DNA from 2 places in the Arthrobacter sp. UYEF20 genome. Region 1 is predicted to be linked to the other one. Evidence: predicted binding sites of a transcription regulator. Region 1 holds the regulator's gene; the other holds the start of a gene.

The links. Region 1 encodes LexA, which represses DNA repair genes until DNA is damaged. Its sites were predicted from a motif close to TCGAACANNTGTTCGA; they were not measured.
Region 2: the regulator LexA is predicted to act here: its motif matches at 1,918-1,933, upstream of ABIB26_RS07440 (DUF6504 family protein).

The regions. Positions count from the first base shown of each region.
Region 1 is NZ_JBEPNP010000013.1:5,416-8,816, reverse strand. It holds gene ABIB26_RS14780 (ATP-dependent DNA helicase) at 1-796, shown strand, start outside; gene lexA (transcriptional repressor LexA) at 1,017-1,766, opposite strand; gene ABIB26_RS14770 (LysM peptidoglycan-binding domain-containing protein) at 2,138-2,575, shown strand; gene ABIB26_RS14765 (histidinol-phosphate transaminase) at 2,701-3,401, shown strand, end outside.
Region 2 is NZ_JBEPNP010000005.1:14,494-17,894, reverse strand. It holds gene ABIB26_RS07445 (DNA polymerase III subunit alpha) at 1-1,560, opposite strand, end outside; gene ABIB26_RS07440 (DUF6504 family protein) at 1,557-1,895, opposite strand; gene ABIB26_RS07435 (hypothetical protein) at 2,015-2,401, shown strand; gene ABIB26_RS07430 (chorismate mutase) at 2,409-2,735, opposite strand; gene ABIB26_RS07425 (VOC family protein) at 2,750-3,172, shown strand; gene ABIB26_RS07420 (SOS response-associated peptidase) at 3,266-3,401, opposite strand, start outside.

The DNA.
Region 1 (3,401 bases):
CCGCGAGGGCCTGTTCGCGGACCACACGGTCATCCTGACCTCGGCCACACTCGCCATCGGCTCCGCCTTCGAACCGGCGGCCGGAGGTCTGGGCCTGGTAGGCCCCGGAGCGCCCAGCTGGACCGGAGTCGACGTCGGCTCGCCCTTCGACTACCCCAAGCAGGGCATCCTCTATGTTGCCAAGCACCTGCCCAAGCCCGGCCGCGGCACGTCCCCGGAAGCGCTGGACGAGCTGGAAAAACTGATCCGGGCTTCCGGCGGCGGCGCACTGTGCCTCTTCTCGTCCCGGCGGGCTGCCGAGGACGCCGCCGAGGCGATGCGCCCCCGGCTGGACATGAGCATTTTGTGCCAGGGGGATTCGACCATGACGGCGCTCGTGCGCCAGTTCGCCGATGAACCGGACACCTGCCTCTTCGGCACCATGTCCCTGTGGCAGGGCGTCGACGTCCCGGGGGGCTCCTGCCGGCTCGTCGTCATCGACAGGATTCCGTTCCCGCGGCCGGATGACCCGCTCATGACAGCGCGCTCCCGCGCGGTGGCCCAGGCCGGCGGCAACGGATTCATGAGTGTGTCCGCAACCCACGCCGCGATCCGGCTGGCCCAGGGCGCCGGACGGCTGATCCGCACGACGACGGACAAGGGAGTGGTGGCGGTGCTGGATTCGCGGTTGTCCACGGAACGCTATGGGGGATTCCTCCGGGCAGCGCTGCCGCCGTTCTGGCCGACCACTGATCCGGCAATTGCCATGGCGGCTTTGGAACGGCTCTCCAAGGAGCCGGCGCAGACCGCCAAGTAGGCAGACGGACAGGGAGCCCGAGGAGGCCGCTCTGGCCGGGCTGTGACGTTCCCGCCCGGTTGCCTCGGCCCGCGGCCCTCGGCATCCCCTGAGTTGCGGGGTTTTCCGGCGTCGGAATGCTGTTCCGGTGCAGGCAACTGGGGAGGAACGCTGAGGGCCCCTCCTATGTCCCGGAGGGGGCCCTGCTCGCAGGTCCTAACGCGCTGACCCTAAATGCCCACTAAAGGGAGCGCAGGACCGAGACGACCTTGCCCATAATGACGGCGTGGTCGCCGAGGATTGGCTCGTACTGCGTGTTCTGGGGCAGCAGCCAGGTGTGGCCGTCGCGCTGGCGGAACGTCTTGACCGTGGCCTCGTCGTCCAGCAGCGCGGCAACAATGTCGCCGTTCACGGCGTCGCCCTGCCGGCGCACCACCACCCAGTCGCCGTCACAGATGGCGGCATCGATCATCGAGTCGCCCGCCACCTTCAACATGAAGAGCTCTCCGTGGCCCACCAGCTGGCGCGGCAACGGCATGACGTCTTCCACAACCTGGTCCGCGAGGATCGGGCCGCCAGCCGCGATACGGCCGACGAGGGGGACCATTGCGGTATCCGTAGCGCTGGCCAGTTCCGAGACGGACAGCCCGCCCACGGCGCGCAGGCCGCTGGACTTCTCCACTCCCGAGACCTTCGGGCTGCCCTCGTCGAGGGTCAGCGGCATGAGCACTTCCATGGCGCGCGGCCGCTTGGGATCCCGCCGCAGGTAGCCGAGCTTCTCGAGCTGGGAGAGCTGGTGCGTCACGCTGGAGAGACTCGCCAGACCCACAGTGTCGCCAATCTCGCGCATCGAGGGAGGGTAGCCGTGGTCCGCCACCGAACGCTGGATGGTTTCGAGGATCTTCTTCTGCCGGACGGTCAGGCTCTTGGGAGGCCTGGCTGACTGCGGGCTCCGTTGGGATGCCCTGCCACCGGTGGCTGGTGCTGCCATATTCGCCAATGCCTTTCCATTCCGCCCGGGCTGCCGGGCTGCAGCTACCGGGACCTTCCGGCCTGAATGTCAGACCCCGCTGATCAACTACTGGTGATCGACTGCAGAAGTGGTTGTCCTGTGACTCAAACGTAGGCCAGCCACACAGCTTTTTCAAACATTTGTTCTAGCGAGTCTCGACAATGTTCGTTAATAGGTGCTAAAACTGGACAGGTGACGTTCGAATATGTGTTCGAACTTCCGAGAGTCGGATGTGAGCATGGCAGTTCGATGAGAGCGTTTGTTCGGTTCTATGTTCGAAGGTTAGGCCGGTTGGCGGCAAGTACGTGGAGTACGCCGGCGGCCCAGTATGGTCCAGGAGGGCTCAGTTCATGTCAGCATCAAGCGCGTTTCACGACACTTTCGGCCATGACGCATCCGGCGGGTATGGCCGGTCCGTACCGCGGGTTTCCTTCCGTCCGGCCGCTCCGGCCGGCGGTGCGTCCCGCGCCAGGCAGGCTCCACTGCGGCTGACCAGGCGGGGCCGGTTCGTCTTCTTCGGCGTGCCTTTGATCCTGCTTGCCGCCCTGATCCTTTCATTCAGCGGCTTCCTGAATGCACCTGCCAAGGCCTCCGAGTCTGTTGAGGAGCTGTCACTGACCCCCACCGTCTCCGTCACGGTGCAGCCCGGGGAATCACTGTGGGCCATCGCCGGGACGGTGGCACCGGGGCGCGACCCCCGCGACGTCGTCGCCGACATCGTCCAGCTCAACAACCTCGATGCCGCCCGCGTCCTGCCCGGCCAGACCCTCTTCGTCCCGGCCCAGTAGTCTTCGGGCCCAGTAGTCTGCCGGCCCCGGGAGCGTCGCGTACCAGGCCGCCGCCGAGGCGTCGACGGGCTGGCCTCAGGCGTCACAGTTTCAGGGCCCGCCGCCGTCTCACTTAAACTAGTGAAGTGACTGACCAGTTAGAGCGCCTGAACCGACTTCCCCTCCGGACCAATCTGCGGGGAATGAGCCCCTACGGGGCACCCCAGCTGGACGTCCCCATCCTGCTCAACGTCAACGAGAACACCCACGGTGTGCCGGCGGACGTCCGAGCGGCCATCGCCGCGGCGGTAACAGAGGCAGCGGCCGGCCTGAACCGGTATCCGGACCGCGAGTTCACGGAACTGCGCGAAGCCCTGGCGGAATACCTCGGGCACGGGCTGGGCGCGGAGCACATCTGGGCAGCGAACGGCTCCAACGAGGTGCTCCAGCAGATCCTGCAGGCCTTCGGCGGACCCGGACGCACGGCACTGGGCTTCCCTCCCACGTACTCCATGTACCCCCTGCTCGCCGCCGGGACGGACACGGAATACATCGTGGGGGACCGGGCCGAGGACTACGGGCTGAGTGCGGAGTCGGCGGCGCGCCAGGTCCGCGAACTTGAGCCCAACATCGTGTTCCTGTGCTCCCCGAACAACCCCACCGGCACGGGCCTGGGCCTCGATGTCGTGCAGGCTGTGTACGAAGCCGGTCAAGCCAGCCAGACGATCGTGATCGTCGATGAGGCCTACCACGAGTTCGCCCACGACGGTACGCCGAGTGCGCTCGAGCTGCTGCCGGGCCGGGAACGGCTGATCATCTCGCGCACCATGAGCAAGGCCTTCGCCCT
Region 2 (3,401 bases), on a different contig from region 1:
CTGCTCCACCCTCCCCGCGAATTCCCGCAGCTCCGGTTTCTCCACGAGGGCTTCCCGGAAGTTCCGGGCCGAGAACCGCCACAGCTGCTTGGCGATGTCCCCGATCTCGCCGTCGTCCATGCCCAGCGCCAGCCCGGCGTCCCGCACGGCACCGCGAGCGCGGTAGCCGTTCTGCATGCTCATCAGCGTGACGCGTTCGGACCCGAAGCGCTCAAAGATTTTCCGGTAGACGTTGTGCCGTTCGGCGCTTTCGACGTCGATGTCGATGTCCGGCAAGGTGGCGCGGTCACGGGAGAGGAAGCGTTCGAAGATGAGGTCGTGCTCAAGGGGGTTCACCTGGCTGACGTCGATCAGGTAATTGACCAGGCTGGACGCGCCCGAGCCGCGGGCGGCGGCACGGACGCCCATGTCCAGGATCATCCGCGAGACTTCGGCGACGGTCAGGAAGTAGGCGGCGAAGCCCAGGCTGTCGATGATCCGCAGCTCATGCCCCAGCCTGGCGCGCAGCTCCTCGGCGGGTTTCCCGGCGATCCCGGGGAAGCGGCGGCTGATGCCTGCCTCGCAACGCTGGCTGAGCTCCACGAGGGGATCCCCGGCGATTCCGATCACGGAGGCTTCGGGGACCACGGGCTGTTTCCATCCCATGTCCGTGACCGGGTCCACCCGGCAGCGGTCCGCGAGCGCCTCTGTCTGGGCCATCAGCCGTTTCAGGTCCGCGGTGCCGTACCCGGCGGCATGCATGATCTCTTTGCCCAGCTGCAGCATCTGCGCCGATGACTTGAGCCAGCCCTGCCCGTTGGGCTGGAGCAGCGGGGCAGCCGAGAGTTCGGGCAGGGATTTCAGCGTCCGGGCGGAGTCCAGCACATCCGCGGTGGCCGCACCGTCCTCGGCGACGTACCGCACGGCATTGCTCAGCACGGCGGGCACGCCATGTTCCGCGGCGAGTCTGAGCATCCGCACAGCGTGGGCTGTGCTGAGCGGCTCACCGGGCGTGCTGAGCTGCGTGACCACCTCGGCGGCGAGGGTCCCCGGCGGCATGGCATCCAGCCAGCGCTTGAACAGGGTACGGGGGCGCAGGTAGCGCCGCCCGCCCACCGCCCGGCCGACGTCGGAATCCGGACCGATCAGTACCGTCAGCACAGGCTGCAGGGTCTCCGGATGCATGGTCCGGGAGGCGAGCTCCGCCCGGGTCACGGCCACGGGCACCGCTCCCCCGGCCTTACCGGTGGTGCGGGCGTGGGCGTCGGAGATCAGCCGGCAGAGCGCCCGGTAGCCGGCGCCGTTGTTGTGCCCGTGGGCCAGGACGACGACGCGTCCGCCCACCTGGGTGCGGAGGTCGCCGTCGTCGTCAAGGACCGCAAGGTCAACCCCGACAATCGGATCGAGTCCGGCAGCCATGCAGGCCAACAGGTGCTTGACCGTCCCGTAGAGGCCGTCGCGGTCAGTGCAGGCGAGCGCGGTGGCACCGTCGGCCGCGGCGGCGGCGGCCAGTTCATCCGGCCAGGAGACCCCGTAGTGGGCGCTGAAGGCGGTGGAGACGTGGAGATGGGTGAAGCTCATGCCGATTTCTGGGGACGGAGGGCGTCATGGATCCTCAGCAGCCGCCAGCGGCCGCTGCCGACGTGCCGGCTCAGGTCAAGGGTGAGGGTCCCCGTCTGGGCTCCATCAACCGGGGACGGATCGGCCGGGCGCACCTGGACCCGCCAGATCTCGTGGTCCACCAGCCCGGGGCCGCTCCCCAGCGGGGCCCGCGGTTCCTCCGCCCACCATTGGCGCCGCTCATACCAGCGGACCGGTTCGGCGCAGACGGTGTAGTGCCGGCCGGCCCAGTCAAGCTTCAGGGGCACGCCGGAGGGTGTGCAGGCGACGTCTACCGACTCGCTGAACATACCCACAGTGCCTCCCGGGAAACCTCATTCGAATATATCTTCGAATGATTCCAGTCTACGCCCGGCCCGGGACAAAACCTAGATCAGGGGTGGACGGACGCTGGCACACGTAGCAGGATTGAGCCATGAGCTCCCATAACGCACTCCTGAAGCACGTAAAGATCGCCGCCAAGGATCCATCCTTGGTGGCGACGTTCGATATAGACGGAAATATCCCGGGGCAAGGCGCCTACGTGGTGGGCCTCCTGGCGGCCGGGCCGGACTATTCCCATCAGCGCAGGCTGGGTATTGAGTTCATGAACGGCGAGGCCGTTTCCTTCTACTACTTCAACCATGACGGCACGGAAGAGAACTTCGACCTCAAGGGCGTGGAACACTCAGGGAACACCATCACCGGAAACTTCCCCATCGCGACGGTGCTTGGCCTCCCCAAGGGCCACCTCATGACGGCCTTCAGCGATTGCGACGGCCGGGACTACCAGGCCAATGTGCCTGTAGACGAGGCCCTCTAAGCCCCTGCTAGGAGCTGGCTTTGTACACCTCCAGCTCAAGGGTGATGAAGGCATCGATCATGGCCTGGTAGGTCTTTTCGACGAGGTCGACGTCGATGTCCTTCTGTTTCGCAGTGGCGCGGACGTGTTCGATCACCCGCTCCACCCGCCCGGGCGCACGCACCTCGGCGCTGTCCGCCTTGAGGGTCCCGGCGATCCGGATCAGCCGTTCGCGGCGGCCGATCAGGGACACAATCTGCTCGTCCACCTCGTCAACAGCCACCCGCACGGCGGCGAGCTGTTCCCGGTCGGCCTTGGCGGTCTTGTCGTCTGCGTGATTTGTGGACATGTGCATGACAGTATCGAATGATGCAGCCACGAGTCGACTTAATTTCACTGGGTGTCCGCAGTGTTGACGCCGCCCGCAGCTTCTACGTTGATGGCCTCGGATGGCCGGTCCAGCGGGAAGTCCCCGGCGAGGTGCTCTTCATCCAGGCCAACCACGGCCTGGTCCTCTCGCTCTGGGACGCCGGGCAGATGCAGGCCGAAGCAGCCACCGATCCCCCTGCCGGCATTCCGTGCATCACGCTGAGCCATAATCTGGGCAGCGCGGCGGAAGTCGACTGGGTGATGGCCGAAGCGGAGTCTGCGGGGGCCACCATCGTCGCGGCGGCGCAGACCCAGCCCTGGGGCGGCTACACCGGCTATTTCGCCGATCCCGACGGCTACCGCTGGGAGGTCGCCTTCAACCCCAGCTGGGCGGTCGACGGCGGCGGCAAGGTGACGCTCTGACGCCCACCGTCACCACGGGAGTCCGCGGAGATCGATGGCTCCTTCCGGCACGCCCTACGGGCTGCGTTCCTGCGCAATCCAGCGGCGCGCTAGCTAGAACAGGCTTCCCACTGGCTGGATGAGTTCCGGGGAGTCATTCTTCACGTTCCCCACGGCGGTGCCCACGGCGTCGATCGTCCAGCCCTCCGCGACGTCGTGCGCCCCGGCCCGGACCAGGTCCACGAGGGTG